3 regions of the Aquabacterium sp. A3 genome follow, and region 2 is predicted to be linked to each of the others. Evidence: predicted binding sites of a transcription regulator. Region 2 holds the regulator's gene; each other region holds the start of a gene.
The links. The regulator sigma-54, encoded in region 2, starts transcription at its own class of promoters, with help from an activator protein. The targets are predictions, from matches to a motif close to TGGCANGNAANCTGCTTT.
Positions count from the first base shown of each region.

Region 1: glnA (type I glutamate--ammonia ligase) is a predicted target of sigma-54. The motif match lies at 3,019-3,036, and genes of this name have one in related genera.
Region 3: WNB94_RS13850 (circularly permuted type 2 ATP-grasp protein) is a predicted target of sigma-54. The motif match lies at 1,876-1,893, and genes of this name have one in related genera.

Region 1 covers NZ_JBBPEV010000001.1:535,204-540,473, forward strand. Annotated here, with positions in the region: gene glnL (nitrogen regulation protein NR(II)) at 1-770, opposite strand, end outside; gene WNB94_RS02320 (hypothetical protein) at 829-1,365, opposite strand; gene glnA (type I glutamate--ammonia ligase) at 1,515-2,933, opposite strand; gene WNB94_RS02330 (competence/damage-inducible protein A) at 3,229-4,026, opposite strand; gene WNB94_RS02335 (EI24 domain-containing protein) at 4,014-4,871, opposite strand; gene WNB94_RS02340 (TIGR00266 family protein) at 4,868-5,270, opposite strand, start outside.
Region 2 covers NZ_JBBPEV010000006.1:1,104-6,373, forward strand. Annotated here, with positions in the region: gene WNB94_RS15735 (16S rRNA (uracil(1498)-N(3))-methyltransferase) at 1-141, shown strand, start outside; gene WNB94_RS15740 (THUMP domain-containing class I SAM-dependent RNA methyltransferase) at 146-1,489, opposite strand; gene WNB94_RS15745 (DUF599 domain-containing protein) at 1,615-2,325, opposite strand; gene WNB94_RS15750 (RNA polymerase factor sigma-54) at 2,410-3,954, opposite strand; gene lptB (LPS export ABC transporter ATP-binding protein) at 3,967-4,746, opposite strand; gene lptA (lipopolysaccharide transport periplasmic protein LptA) at 4,751-5,270, opposite strand, start outside.
Region 3 covers NZ_JBBPEV010000004.1:157,616-162,885, reverse strand. Annotated here, with positions in the region: gene WNB94_RS13860 (circularly permuted type 2 ATP-grasp protein) at 1-786, shown strand, start outside; gene WNB94_RS13855 (transglutaminase family protein) at 783-1,781, shown strand; gene WNB94_RS13850 (circularly permuted type 2 ATP-grasp protein) at 1,937-3,373, shown strand; gene WNB94_RS13845 (alpha-E domain-containing protein) at 3,501-4,457, shown strand; gene WNB94_RS13840 (oxidative damage protection protein) at 4,479-4,751, opposite strand; gene argA (amino-acid N-acetyltransferase) at 4,770-5,270, opposite strand, start outside.

The DNA of each region.
Region 1 (5,270 bases), on a different contig from region 2:
TTCAGCAGGGCCTGGATGAGTTGCTCACGATCACCCCGGAACTCCGGGATGGAGGTGTCGTAGTCCCGCCAGACCTTCAGCCCTTTGGGGAACTCCGCCAGGATGACCGAGCGGACACGCTCGCACACCTCATGGATGTTGACGTCGCCCACCAGGTGGGGACGTCGATGCGGGGCCAGCAACCGGTCCACCAGAGACTGCAGGCGATCCGCCTCATGGATGATGACCTGCGTGTATTCGATGAGCGACTTGTCATCCAGCTCCATCTGGAGCAACTGTGCCGCACCACGGATGCCGCCCAGCGGGTTCTTGATTTCGTGCGCGAGGTTGCGAATGAGCTCCTTGTTGGCCTGCACCTGATCCAGTGCACGCTCCTCACGATCCTGGCGGGTTTGCTGCTCAATTTCAACCAGCTCGACCAGCACCTGGTCGCCATGGCCATAGCGGGTGACGATCACCTGCACGTGCAGGGCGTCGGCATACAGATTGGGGTGGCGCTTGAGTTCGGCTTGAAGGCGGCTGGTGGCGTACTCGTTGCGGGCCACCGCCGTGACGATTTCGCGCAGCATGGCCGAGTCGGCAAACCAGTCGAAGATGGACTCACCCAGAACGGCCCGCCTGGACAGGCCCAGCACTTCCTCGAAAGTGGTGTTGGCGAACAGGCAACGCCCATCGGGTTCGACGATGGCCACCATCGAGGCCAGGTGATCCAGCACAGACCATTGATCGGCGTCATCGGGCAGCCGGTGGGCGCCCGCCGTCAGCCCCAGCCGGGGAGATCTGCTGGCGGTGGCAGGAACTTGCTGGACTCGGCTCACAGAATGACTTTCATTGGGACGCTGAAGAGAATTTGCCAAGCTCGCGCTTCAGCGATGCGACATTGGACTCACGGCGGGCGATCTCGGCCTTGAGTTGTTCGACGCGGTCCAGGTACTTCTGGTAGTTTTTTTCATCCCCACGGCGCTCTGGCTGCCCGTTGTTGTATTCCTGGCGCAAGCCGGTCAGCGCCTCTTCTTCTTTGCGCAACTCGGCTTCCAGGATGCGACGGGCGTCGGTGTCCATGGACTTCTGCTTGTCGGCACTGATGCGCTCGCCATCGCTGGGCGCGGCGGCCGACGAGCGCGTGGGCGCCGTTCGCTGCACACTTTGAATCACGGTGATGGGCGCGCCGTCCAGTGTGCGACACCCCCGCGACTGGGCCTCTTTGGACGACAAGGCATCGGTGTACAGATTGCCGGGGCACTTGTACACCGGCTTGTCCTGGGCATGCGCCGCGCCTGCGGCCAACACGCCAAGCATCAGCCAACAGGCAAACGCGCGCCCCCCCTGCAGGGGCGATGACAGGGTCGTTGGCAATGAACTCACGCTCGGTCTCCGTTGGTCTGGCCTCACACCCAAGTATGCCCGCAAGCGGGATGAGCGCGGTGACACCATGAAACCATCCACGCCAAAGCGATCGGCCCCAATGAAAAAGGGCGACTTGCGTCGCCCTTTACAGACACTCTGATCAGGAATCAGAGCGAGTAGTACATGTCGAACTCGATCGGGTGAGTCGTCATGCGGAAGCGGGTGACTTCCTGCATCTTCAGGTCGATGTAGGCATCGATGTAAGCATCGGTGAACACGCCACCCTTGGTCAGGAATGCGCGATCCTTGTCCAGGTTTTCCAGAGCCTGATCCAGGCTGTGGCACACGGTCGGGATCAGCTTGTCCTCTTCCGGCGGCAGGTGGTACAGGTCCTTCGTGGCGGCTTCGCCCGGATGGATCTTGTTTTCCACGCCGTCCAGACCGGCCATCATCAGTGCAGCGAAGGCCAGGTAGGGGTTGGCAGAAGGATCGGGGAAGCGAGCTTCGATGCGACGACCCTTGGGGTTGGCCACGTACGGGATGCGGATCGAGGCCGAGCGGTTCTTGGCCGAGTAGGCCAGCTTCACCGGGGCTTCGAAGCCAGGCACCAGACGCTTGTACGAGTTCGTACCGGGGTTGGTGATGGCGTTCAGGGCACGGGCGTGCTTGATGATGCCGCCGATGTAGTACAGCGCGAATTCGCTCAGACCAGCGTAGCCGTCACCAGCGAACAGGTTCTTGCCGTCCTTCCAGATCGACTGGTGAACGTGCATGCCGGAACCGTTGTCGCCCACGATGGGCTTGGGCATGAAGGTGGCGGTCTTGCCATAGGCATGGGCCACGTTCTGGATGATGTACTTTTGCAGTTGCAGCCAGTCGGCGCGCTGGGTCAGCGTGGCGAACTTGGTGCCGATTTCCATCTGACCGGCGTTGGCCACTTCGTGGTGATGCACTTCAACCGGGATGCCCATCGATTCGAGGATCAGGCACATTTCCGAGCGCATGTCCTGGCCGCTGTCGACCGGAGGCACGGGGAAGTAGCCGCCCTTGACGGTGGGACGGTAGCCGCTGTTGCCGTGTTCGTAGTCCTTGCCCGTGTTCCAGGCGCCTTCTTCGGACTCGATCTTCACGAAGCAGCCGGACATGTCGGCGTTCCAGCGCACGCTGTCGAACACGAAGAACTCGGGCTCAGGACCAAAGTAGGCGGTGTCGCCCAGGCCCGAGGCCTTCAGGTAGGCTTCAGCACGCTTGGCCAGCGAGCGGGGGTCGCGCTCGTAGGGCTTGCCGTCGTGCGGGTCGATGACGTCGCAGGTCAGCAGCAGGGTGGGTTCTTCGAAGAAGGGGTCGATGTTGGCGGTGTTGGGGTCCGGCATCAGCAGCATGTCGGAGGCTTCAATGCCCTTCCAGCCGGCGATGGAGGAACCGTCGAACGCGTGGCCCGAGGTGAACTTGTCTTCGTCAAAGTGGGAAACAGGCACAGACACGTGCTGTTCCTTACCACGGGTATCGGTGAAGCGGAAATCAACGAACTTGACTTCGTTGTCCTTCACCATCTTCATCACGTCGGCGACGGTCTTGTTGGCCATCAGGTGCTCCTAGCGAGAGGCTTGAATGAATACAAGAGGATTGTTGGGGGGCTGCTTCGGATTGAAACAACCGCACGGCAGTGTAATAGCAGAATCCGTGCCCAAATCGGGCCGACACCTCGTCGCTGCCAGCGCGGCCCAAAAATGTGGCCTGCGACAACAAGCCAACGGCGCGATGGTCGCACAGGAGGCGTGCGCAAGATGCTGCGCTGCACCATTTTCACCCTGAGCGCTCAGGGAATCGCTCGCCAGAAGGCCCGCATTTGCGCCATGTTGGTGCACAAAAAAGCCAACCTCAGTTTCGCACCATTTCGGGGCCTATGTCCGCACCAAGATGGGAAAGGCCGGCGCGCAGATCCTCAAACGCCGCCGCCACCAGCTCTGGCCGTCCTTTGACCCCGAGCTCAACGTGCCGCCCATGCTCGGGATGGTCCACACTGGGCAGGCTGAACACCTTGATGCCTGGATGGCGCGCCTCGATGTCCAACATCAGCGGCGTCAGCCGTGACTCGATGCCGCGGCGAACCACCACGGCATGCTCTCGCTGAACGGCGCTGCCATGCAGGTCTTGATGCCACTGATCCAGCACCGCCTCCATCATGGGCCAGGCCATGACCGGAAAGCCAGGGACAAAATGCACCCGCCGCTCCATGGAGAACCCGGGGATGCGGTTGTAGGGGTTGTGAATGATCTCTGCCCCGGCGGGGAAGCAACCCATCTGCAGGCGACGCTGAACGTCTTCGCTGTCAACGTCCATGACCACGCCTTCTTGTTGCGCCATCTCTTCGCAGCGGGCCAGGATCAACGCTCGGGCCTGCGGGTGCGACACCAGTGAGGTATCCCACGCACGGGCAGCGCAGGCGCGGGTGTGGTCATCCGGGGTGGCACCAATGCCGCCGAACGAAAAGACCACCTCGCCGGATTGACGCGCTTCGCGCAAGCGCTGCGTGATGCGCGGCGGATCGTCACCCACGTAGTGGGCCCACGACACGGCCATGCCGCGCTGGGACAGCACGTCGATGGCCTTGGTCAGGTGCTTGTCCTGGCGACGCCCGCTGAGGATTTCGTCGCCGATGATGATCAGCCCAACCATGCCCTGCCCTCCACCGGCACCTGCCGACTTCTCAGTTGATGCAACGCCTGCATCAGGTAATGCGCAAACCACAATCCGGTGAGACAGAACACCAGCGTGTAAAGCCACACCGACACCAGCACCAGCACGGGGGCCAGCGCGAATGACAGCACACCGCCGGCCGCCCACAACATCGCAGGCATCGACCCCATGTAACCTGAGGCCACCCCCATGAACATCAGCGGCCCGCGGTGCTGCTTCAGCAAGGCAGCCAACTCCTGCTCACTGGCCCAGTCCGCCAGCACATCCAGGGTCATCACACGATAGGCCAGCCAACCCCAGACCAAAGGCACCACCAGGCCGGCCACTGGCGGCAACAACCACAAGGGCAGGGTCAGCACGAAGGCCAACACGGCCACCGCCGTGAGCCGGAACGATTCACCCAGCGATTTCCACCAAGGCACCTGGCCTTGAGGCACGAGCGCCACAAAGCGCCGTTGCTGTACCAGTTTGGCCATCGCTGGCGCGGCCAGCGCCCCCACCGCCAGCAAACACACCACGATGATCACCGGGATGGAGATGAGCGATATCAGCAAGGGCACCAGCGCAGCCCTCAAAGACGACCAGCCCATGGCGTCCAGCCAGTCCAGCGCCGCCTGACTCCACCCCCACTGGTCCAGGGCCTGGCGAACCGCCTCATTGGCCGGCGTCCATCCCCACCACGCCAGCCCCCCCAGCAGCACAGCACTGAACAGCAACGGAGCGGCGCTGATCCACTGGACACGCCACAACAAACCGTAGAGCACCGCACGCCAGGCCGCCCCCCACACGTCGCCCCACCGCGAGGCGGCCTCGGCCACGCTCATTCTTGATCGCCTCCCAGCAGACCTCCGAGCAAACCACCGCCGGCCACACCGGTCAGCAGGCCACCTTGTTCGCGCGTACCGCCGCCGGTCTGGGGCGCTGCAGCAAAGATGCGCGACGCCAGTCGAGAAAACGGCAGGCTCTGCAGCCAGACGTGGCCGGGACCTGTCAGGCGCGCCAGGAACAGGCCCTCGCCGCCGAACAGCGCGGTTTTGACCTTGCCGACGTACTGGATGTCGAAATCGACGCCGCCGGTGTAAGCGACCACGCAGCCCGTGTCGATCATCAGCGATTCGCCCGCTTTCAACTCACGGCGCACCACGGTGCCACCGGCATGCACGAACGCCAGCCCGTCGCCTTCGAGCTTCTGCATGATGAAGCCCTCGCCACCAAAAAAGCCT
Region 2 (5,270 bases):
GAGGGTGGGCTGTCGGCGGAAGAAGAACAGGCCGCCCTGGCGCAAGGCTGGACCGGTGTGCGCCTGGGACCTCGGGTGTTGCGCGCCGACACGGCACCGTTGGCCGCGCTGGCGGTGCTGGGCAGCCTGCACGAGGGCTGAGGGCTCAAGCCTCGTCGGCTGGAGCGGCCGGGCTTGGCGCGGGACGGACGTCATGGGCGCCGGCCACGATGTCGAAGCGGAAGAGGCGGCATTCGATGGGGCCGTTGAACATGACGACGCGGCGGCTTTCCTTGAGCCGCATGGCCGAAGGCAGCTTCATGTCGGGGCTGAGCACCCACGCCGTCCACCCCGCGTACTGCTGTTTCCACTGGCGCGCCAGTTGCTGGAAGAAGGTGTCGGCGCCAGCGTCGTCGAAACCCTCACGGCCTGTGCGTTCATCGGCGTTGCGTGAGCGGTAGGCATCGCGTGCGCTGCCTTTGGTGTCGATGCGCTCGCCATAGGGCGGGTTGAACATCATGACACCCTGGGCGCATGGGGCCGGTCGCTGGAGGGCATCGGCCGTCTTGAAAGCGATGGCGTGGCGCACGCCAGCCCGCTCCGCGTTGCGGGTGGCGAAGTCGGTCATTCGGAATGCGACGTCGCCCGCGTAGATGGCGACCTGTGGCGCACGCTGTCGCGCACGCGCGGCCTGCCGGAGTTGCTGCCAGGCGCCGAGATGGGGTTTGAACGGCAGGAGCTTCTCGAAGGCAAACTGACGTTGCAGCCCGGGCGCGATGTCGCAAGCGATTTGCGCGGCCTCGATGGGGATGGTGCCCGCGCCGCAGCAGGGGTCCAGCAGGGGGCCATCTTCGGGGCGCCCTTGCCAGCCGGCAGCGGCGAGCATGGCGGCAGCGAGTGTCTCTTTCAGCGGCGCTTCACCAGTGTCATCGCGCCAGCCGCGCTTGAAGAGCGCCTCGCCGGAGGTGTCGATGTACAGCAGCGCGCGGGCCTCGTCCAGGAACAGCTGCACACCCAGGTCAGGGTGTCGGGTGTCCACGCTGGGGCGCTCGCCGGTGCGTTCGCGCAGGTGGTCGCACACGGCGTCCTTGATGCGCAGGCCCGCGAACTGCAGGCTTCGCAGCGGGCTGCGGCGTGCCGCGACGTCCACGCGCAGGGTGTGACGGGGGGTGATCCACTGCGCCCAGTCGACGAGACGGCCCAGGCGGTAGAGGTCGTCTTCATGACGGTAGGTGGATTCGGCCACGCGCCACAAGACGCGCTGGGCCAGGCGGCTTTCGAGGTTCAGGCGCATGGCCTGCTCCAGCCCCGCCTGCTGCCGGGGGGCACCTTCGGGCAGATCGACGGGCGGACGCACCTCGATGCCGCCTCGGCCCTCGGACAGGCGCGCCGATGCCCCCAGGATGCGACGGGCCTCGTCGAGCAAGAGTGGCTCGACACCGCTGGCGCAAGACAGGAAAAGCACAGGCTCATGAAGCACACGGGGAGCCACATGGCCACCCCCGGGCATGGCGGCGGGCGCCGGGCGCGAAGGGCCTGGGCGCGAGGCAGGCGCCGGGACACGGCGGGGACGGGGGGCGGAGGTGGTCATGGGCAAGCGAGAGGCAAACGATCGGCGCGGCGACAGGGGCGGGCTCAGGCGTTGAGCACGGCAAGCACGTCCGAGAGGAATTCACGTCGGTAGAGGATCCAGAGCACCGCGAGGGTGGCCAGGGCAAAGAAGATCGGGGACACGAACCAGGCGATCACCGCGAACGACATGTAGTAGGCGCGCAAGCCATCGGCAAAGCTCTCGGCGGCCATGCCCATGAGCTTGCCCGCGCGCCGGATGAATTCGTCGCGATCGGCCTGGCCACGGTCGAACACGTCGACATTGGGCGCGGCCCCCACCAGGATGGCACCGAAGGAGTACACGCGCATGGACCAGGTGAAGCGAAAGAAAGCGTAAATGAACACGGACAGCAAGATGAGCAGCTTGATGTCGAAGACGAGCAGCGTGGTGCGGGCGGCGAACGGGATGTCCTTGACGAGTTCACTGGCGCGGTCGTGGGTGCCCAGCACCGCCAGCAAGCCCCCGAGGATCAGGATGGTGGTGGACGCCCAGAAGCTGGGGCTGCTGGCCAGGTTCTGGGTGATGGCGGCGTCCACGATGCGCTGGTCGCGGTGGGTGACCTGGGCCATCCAGTGCATGCGGTAGTGGTTGGTGCTGGCCAGCAAGGTGCGCTGCACCCGGGCTCGGCGCGAGGCGAACTGGGCATAAGCAACCCAGCCAAAGAAGAACAGGCTCAGGGCCGCCCAGTCCTGCCAGGGGAGGATGGCGATGGCTCGCTCAAATGGCAACAGCATGGGGCAGGGAGATGGAGGTGTTCACAAAAAGAAACGGTGACGAGAAGCGATGACGGCACCCCCGGCGGCCGCCAGCGGGGGCCGTCAGAGCGACTTGCGCAGGTTCGCGGGCGCGATCTTGAGGGCCTCGCGGTACTTGGCCACGGTGCGGCGCGCCACCTGGATGCCCTGCTCTTCCAGCATGGACGAGAGTTGGCTGTCTGACAAGGGCTTGGCCGGGTCTTCGGCGGCGACGAGCTGCTTGATCAGGGCGCGCACGGCGGTGCTGGAGGCGTTGCCGCCGGCTTCGGTGTTGAGCGATGAGCCGAAGAAGTACTTGAGCTCGAACGTGCCGAAGGGCGTGTTCATGTACTTGGCGGTGGTGACCCGCGAGATGGTGGACTCGTGCAGACCGAGTTCGTCGGCGATTTCGCGCAGCACCAGCGGTTTCATCGCGATCTCGCCATGGGTGAAGAAATTCTTCTGGCGATCGACGATGGCCTGCGAGACCCGCAGGATGGTGTCGAAGCGCTGCTGGATGTTCTTGACGAACCAACGGGCCTCCTGCAAGCGGGAGCTGAGCGAGGCGTGCGCGCCCTCGCCACCGCCGCGGGGGCCCCGGCTGGCACGCAGGGCCTGGGCGTAGAGGTCGTTGATGCGCAGCTTGGGCATGACGTCGGGGTTGAGCACCACCTTCCAGCCACGCCCCGACTTTTGCACGATGACGTCGGGCACGATGATGTTGGCCTCAGCCCGCGTGAAAGCCCGGCCGGGCTTGGGCTCCAGGCTGACGATGAGGGACTGTGCGGCCTTGAGCTGCGACTCATCGGCACCGGTGGCCGCCATGAGCTTGCGCATGTCGCGGCGGGCCAGCAGTTCGAGGTGATCGCGGCAGATGGCCCGGGCCACGTCGCAGGCCGGGTGATCGTCCTGGTCGCGCAACTGCAGCAAGAGACACTCGGAAAGGTTGCGGGCGCCGACGCCGACGGGCTCCAGGCTCTGCAGCCAGCCCAGCGCGCAGCGCAGGCGCGACAGGAGTTCGTCGCGCGAGTCCTCGTCGACATCGTCGTCCTCACCACCCAGCAGGCTGTTGGCAACGTCCTCCAGGGCGTCGGCCAGGTAGCCGTCTTCGTTGAGCGACTCGATCAGGACATCGACGGCCGCCTTGTCGGCGGGCGACAGGCGCATGCCATTGAGCTGGTGGCGCAGGTGCTCTTGCAGGCTGATGGACTCGCTGTTGCGCTCCAGCGGGTCGTGGTCGTCGTCGTCGCTGTTGTTGCGCGAAGGCGTTTCGCGGATGCCGTCAAAGTCATCGCGCTCGGTGCCGTTTTCCCAATCATCACGCTCGGTGGCGCCCGCTTCAAGCCCATCCAGGCCGGCAGGTTCGGCCTCACCGCCGGGGCCATCGGTGTCGGTGGCGCGGTCATCACGGCTGAGTTGCTCTTGCCGCTGCCGCTCGAACTCTTGCGAGGCGGCGGTTTCCAGCGAAGCAAATTCGTCGTCGGGCTCGAGGAAGGGGTTTTGTTCGAGCATTTGCTCGACTTCCTGATGCAACTCCAGCGTGGACAGCTGCAACAGACGGATGGACTGCTGCAACTGAGGGGTGAGCGCCAGGTGCTGAGAAAGCCGGAACTGCAGTGAAGGCTTCATGGCGCGGCTGCCTCACATGCGGAAGTGCTCGCCGAGGTAGACCTTGCGGACGTCGGCGTTGTCGATGATCTCGGCAGGGGCGCCTTCGGCCAGCACGCGGCCCTCGCTGATGATGTAGGCGCGATCACAGATCCCCAAGGTTTCACGCACGTTGTGGTCGGTGATGAGCACACCGATGTCGCGGGCCTTGAGGAAACGGATGATGCGCTGGATCTCCATGACGGCGATGGGATCGACCCCGGCAAAGGGCTCGTCCAGCAGGATGAAGCGCGGCTGGGTGGCCAAGGCACGCGCGATCTCGACACGGCGACGCTCGCCGCCCGACAAGGCCATGGCGGGGCTGGAGCGCAGCTTCTCGATGCTGAGGTCTTGCAAGAGGGTGTCGAGCCGTTGGCGCAGCTCGGCCTCGGACAGCCGTCGGCCTTGCGCGTCGTGCTGCAACTCCAGCACCGCGCGGATGTTTTCTTCGACCGTGAGGGCTCGAAAGATCGAGGCCTCCTGGGGCAGGTAGCTCAGGCCGCGACGTGCGCGTTGGTGGATGGGCAGGCGCTCGACCCGTTCACCGTCGATGTCGATGGTGCCGGCGTCAGCCCGAACCAGCCCCACGATCATGTAAAACGAGGTGGTTTTGCCTGCGCCGTTGGGGCCCAGCAGGCCCACCACTTCGCCGGCGCCCACCGACACGTGCACGTCGTGCACCACCGTGCGGGCACCGTAACGTTTGCGCAAGCCCTGAGCGTGAAGACGGGCCGTGGTGGCGTCGCCGGGAGTGGGGGGGCGAGGATCGCTCATGTGCTCAACGCCCGGCTGGCCCGGCTGCATTGGGGGCGTCGCTGCGAGGCGTGATCACGCCCTGCACGCGGCCACGGCTGGCGCCACTGTTGGCAGCAGGTGCACCGGCCACCTGGAAGACACCTGTTTTGTTGTCGTAGGTGATGGTGTCGCCCGAGACCCGGTCAGCGGCCTGCCCACCAGAGAGCCGACGCATGACGGCGCGCCCGGAAAACACGACCAGATCCTGCACGCCGTCGTAGGTGATGCGCAGGGCCTCGCCTTCGATGAACTCATTGAGACCTTCACGCTTTTGCCGGAAGTAGGCCCGCCCCTCTTGCCCACCAGAGGCCACGGCCGTCTGGGTGCCACCGGGGTTTTGCCGCACTTCGACGCGATCGGCCCGAACCACCATGGTGCCTTTGGTGATCTCCACCCGCCCCGTGAGGATGTTGACCCGGCTGGCCTCGTCCACACGAGCGGCATCCGCAGCGAAGACCAGGGGCTGTGCCCGGTCGGCCTTTTCGGCGTGCGCGACCGCAGCC
Region 3 (5,270 bases), on a different contig from region 2:
GCCATGCTGGAAGCCCTGGGCGACGGGCGCGCCTCTCAGGGAGCCTGCAGCCTGGGCTACAACCTGGTGGCCATCGAGCGCACGGCGCAAGCCCTGCGTGACCGACTCTCGCCCGCCCATGCGCGCCTGCTCAGGCAGATGTCGCGAGACTTTGAGTCGGCCTTGCGCCCTCCTGACGACTCGGTAGACGCCTTGAGCCTGGACGCACAAGCCGAACGCGCGCAGGCGGCCCTGGATCACCTGGCGGTGCAACTGGCGGCTGCCACCGGCGCCCAGACCGACCGCATGACGCGAGATGCCGGCTGGCGCCTGTTGTCGGTGGGGCGCCTGATCGAGCGCCTGTCCGGGCACGTCAGCATGCTCAAATCGTTCTGGAGCGCCGATGCGCTGGCGCACCCGCAAGGAGGCGATCTCTTGCTGGACCTCTTTGACAGCGCCATCACCTTCCGCGCCCGCTTTCAGCGGCGGCTGGAGCAGGGGCCCTTGCTGGCCCTGCTGGTCATGGACGAGGCCAACCCCCGGTCTCTGGCCTGCGTGCTGCGCCGTTTGCGCACCGAGTTGGGCAAGTTGCCCGACCGTGGCAGCGGCACCACCGACCTGCTGGCCCTGCTGCCGCACCAGGGCGTGGGCGCCACGTTGCAAGAGCTCTGTGATCCCGAGCACGGGCATGAGGCGGTGCTCAACCTCCTCAACCGGCTGCTGGACGCCAGTTGGCGCCTGTCTGACGAGGTGGGGCGGCTGTACTTCGCCCACGCCGAGCCTGAAGATGCGATGGTGAGTGCATGAGCACACCGATCGAGTCCCCATCGCTGCTGCACGAAGCGATCACCGCCGCCCGAGACCCTGACTGGTCGCAGGATTGGGCCCGGTTGTCGGTCGAGCACGAAACCCTGTACGACTACGCCTCGGCGGTGGACCACGCCCAGCACATCGCCTGCCTGCGGCCGCTCACCGACCAGGGCCAGACCCTGTTGCAGTTCGAGATGGACGTGCGCCCCGCGCCGGCACAGCACAGCGTGCGCCGCGATGCACATGGCAACAGCCGCGCCTATTTCGCACTCAATGCGCCGCACCACGAACTGCGGGTGGTGGCGCGCAGCCAGGTGCTGGTGCGCCGTCGCCATGCCTCACTGGACCCCACTCAAAGCCTGAGCTGTGCCGCCTTGCGCGACCACCTCACCTACCGTGCCAAGGCCCCCTTCGAGCCAGCCAGCGAGTTCCTGTTTGCCTCACCGTTCGTGCCACTGCATGCCGACCTCAAGCGCTACGCCGAGGTCTCCTTGCGTCCGGATCGCCCCGTCGCCGAGGCGGCCATCGACCTGATGCGGCGCATCCACACCGACTTCGAGTACGCCCCGGCGTCCACCGACATTTCCACGCCCGTCATCGAAGTGCTGCGTCAGCGCAAAGGCGTCTGCCAGGATTTTGCCCACCTCATGATCGCCTGCCTGCGCTCATGCGGCCTGGCTGCGCGGTATGTCAGTGGCTATTTGCTCACCCGCCCGCCGCCGGGGCAGGCGCCCCTGGTGGGTGCGGACGCCTCGCACGCCTGGCTGAGCCTGTGGGTGCCTGGTTTGAGCCCGGACGGGCAGGACGACTGGCTGGATCTGGACCCCACCAACAACTGTGTGCCAGCCTTGCACCATGTCAGGGTGGCGCAAGGGCGTGACTTTGGCGACGTCACCCCCCTGCGGGGCGTGATCCGAGGTGGCGGTGAGCACACCTTGGTGGTGCGCGTGACCACCCGCCTGCTGGACGAATCCGCCCAATCTGGGGGCTAAGGCGCCATCTTGGTGCGATCATGTGCCTTCATGTGGCAAGCTGTGCTGGATGTGCCCGAAATCTGTGCCCAACGGCCGATGCCCGGGACAAAGCTGGCACAGTCCATGCATCTGCTGAGTAAACGCAGCAACCACACCCTTCACGGGGACCATCGATGCGATTTTTCGACGAGATGCACGCTGGCGGCACCGAGGTGCGCGACCACTACAAAACCTACGATCGCTGGCTGAACCGACAGCCCACCGATCAGATGCGCTCTCGGCGTGAAGAAGCCGAGATGATCTTTCGGCGGGTGGGCATCACGTTCGCGGTGTATGGCGACAAGGACGAGGATGGTTCGGGCACCGAGCGCCTCATTCCTTTCGACCTGATTCCCCGCATCATCCCGGCGGCCGAATGGCGCGAGATGGAAAAGGGCCTCAAGCAGCGGGTGACCGCGTTGAACCGGTTCCTGGAAGACGTCTACCACGACCAGGAAATTCTCAAGGCGGGCGTGATCCCGTCAGAGCCCGTGCTGCACAACGCCCAGTTCCGCAAGGAGATGATGGGCCTGAATGTGCCTGGTGGCATCTACTCCATCATCTCGGGCATCGACATCGTGCGGGCCTGCAACCCCGATGGCAGTGGCACCTACTACGTGCTGGAAGACAATCTGCGCGTGCCCAGCGGCGTGAGCTACATGCTCGAGAACCGCAAGATGAGCATGCGCCTCTTCCCGGAGCTGTTCTCGGAGCACCGGGTGGCGCCTGTCGCGCACTATCCTGACTTGCTGCTGGACACCCTGCACGCCATGTCACCCGCAGGGGTCAACGACCCGGTCGCGGTCGTGCTCACCCCGGGCATGTACAACTCAGCCTATTTCGAGCACGCCTTCCTGGCCCAGCAAATGGGCATCGAACTGGTGGAGGGGCAAGACCTCTTCGTCAAGGACGACTTCGTCTACATGCGCACCACGCGCGGACCGCAGCGTGTGGACGTGATCTATCGCCGCGTGGACGACGATTTCATGGACCCGGAGGTCTTCCGCAAGGACTCGACCCTGGGCGTGGCCGGCCTGCTGCGTGCTTACCGTGCGGGCAACGTCACGCTGGCCAACGCGTTTGGCACCGGCATTGCCGATGACAAGTCCATCTATCCGTACGTGCCGCGCATGATCGAGTTCTACCTGGGCGAAAAACCCATTCTGCAGAACGTGCCCACCTACATCTGCCGCGAAGCCGACGACCTCAAGTACACCCTGGACAACCTGTCCGAGCTGGTGGTCAAGGAAGTGCACGGCGCGGGCGGCTACGGCATGCTGGTGGGGCCTGCGGCCACCAAGGCCGAGGTCGAGACCTTCCGCAAGGTGCTGCTGGCCAACCCGAGCAACTACATCGCTCAGCCGACGCTGTCGCTGTCCACCTGTCCCACCTTCGTGGACAGCGGCATCGCGCCGCGCCACATTGATTTGCGCCCCTTTGTGCTGTCGAGCAGCAAGGAAGTGCGCATGGTGCCGGGGGGGCTGACCCGTGTGGCGCTCAAGGAGGGCTCCCTGGTGGTCAACAGCTCGCAAGGCGGGGGCACCAAGGACACCTGGGTGCTGGAAAGCTGAACACCATCGCCATCAAAGGGGAGGCCACATGCTCAATGAACGCATCGAACACCATCTGCCCCGGCACCTGCTGACACACACACCGGGCCGCGCTCGCCGCCGTGCCGCCCATCTGGAGACCAAACCCATGCTCTCGCGCACCGCCGACCATTTGTTCTGGATGGCCCGCTACATGGAGCGCGCCGAAAACACCGCGCGCCTGCTGGACGTGAATTACCAGACGTCCTTGCTGCCGCAATCCAGCGAGGCGGCGCAGGCCGGCTGGCGTGGCTTGCTGGGCATCAGCGAGCTGACGGCCGAATACCTCAAAAAGCACGACTCCATCAATGCCCGTGAGGTCATGGAGTTCATGGTGGTCGACCCGGGCAACCCGTCCAGCATCGTCAACTGCCTGCGTGCCGCCCGAGAAAACGCCCGTGCGGTGCGTGGCGCCCTGACCACCGAAGTCTGGGAAACCATGAACCAGACCTGGCTCGAGTTCCATCGCCTGATCAAATCAGGCGCCATGGCGCGGGACCCGGCCGATGTGTTCGAGTGGGTGAAGTTTCGCTCGCACCTGTCGCGTGGTGTCACGCTGGGCACCATGCTGCAAGACGAGTCTTTCCACTTCCAGCGCATTGGCACCTTCCTGGAGCGGGCCGACAACACGGCGCGCCTGCTGGATGTGAAGTTCCATGCCCGCAACACCGAGTACTTCGGCACCGGCATCGGCAACGAGGCCAAAGAGGTGGATTTTTACCACTGGTCGGCCGTGCTGCGCTCGGTCTCGGCCTTCGAGGTGTACCGCAAGGTCTACCGCAACGTGATCCGCCCCGAAAAGGTGGCCGAGTTGCTGATCTTGCGCCCCGACATGCCGCGCTCACTGCTGGCCTGCGTCAACGAGGTGGTCTCCAACCTCGAGGCCGTGGCCAATGACCACAGCGACGACACCCTGCGCCGCGCAGGCCGCCTGCGCGCCGATTTGCAGTTTGGTCGCATCGACGAAATCGTGGCCACCGGGCTGCACGCCTACCTGACGCAGTTCCTGGACCGCGTCAGTGACCTGGGCTATGGCATCAGCCGCGACTTCCTGATGCCCGCCTGACAGGCTCGTGCTCAGGCCTGATCAGGCCGACGGGGGCACGTAGCCCTGCACCTGCTCGGCCCCGTCGCCAAAGAAGAACTGCTCCATCTGGCGGGCCAGGTACTGGCGCGCGCGCGAGTCGGCCAGGTTCAGGCGGTTTTCATTCACCAGCATGGTCTGGTGCTTCATCCACAGTTGCCAGGCTTCCTTGCTGATCTCGTTGTAGATGCGCTTGCCCAACTCGCCCGGGTACGGCGGGAAGTCCATGCCCTCGGCTTCTTTGTTGAGGTGCTTGCAATGAATGGTGCGTGCCATGGTGTGTCCAGGTCTCGGTTATTTCAAGGGTTTGACCAGCACTTGTGATCGCCGGTCCCATTTGTAATGACGTTTTCGGGCCTCGGGCAACCAGCCCGGGTCCACCGGGGCGAACCCCCGTTTGATGAACCAGTGCATGGTACGCGTGGTCAATACAAACAGTGTGGACAGGCCCATTGCCCGAGCGCGTTGCTCGATGCGCTTGAGGATGCGCTCGCCGTCGCCCTGGCCCTGCACCGCCGGTGAGATCGTCAGGGCGGCCATCTCGGCCGTGCCGGCCTCTGGGTAGGCGTGCAGGGCCGCGCAGCCAAAGATCACGCCATCGTGCTCGATCACCGTGTACTGGGCAATGTCACGTTCAATCTCGGTGCGGCTGCGTTTGACCAGGGTGCCGTCTTGTTCGAAGGGCTCAATCAGTTGCAGGATGCCGCCCACATCGTCCGGGGTGGCCTCGCGCAGGCTTTCCAGTTTCTCGTCGACGATCATGGTGCCCACCCCGTCGTGGGTGAACACCTCCAT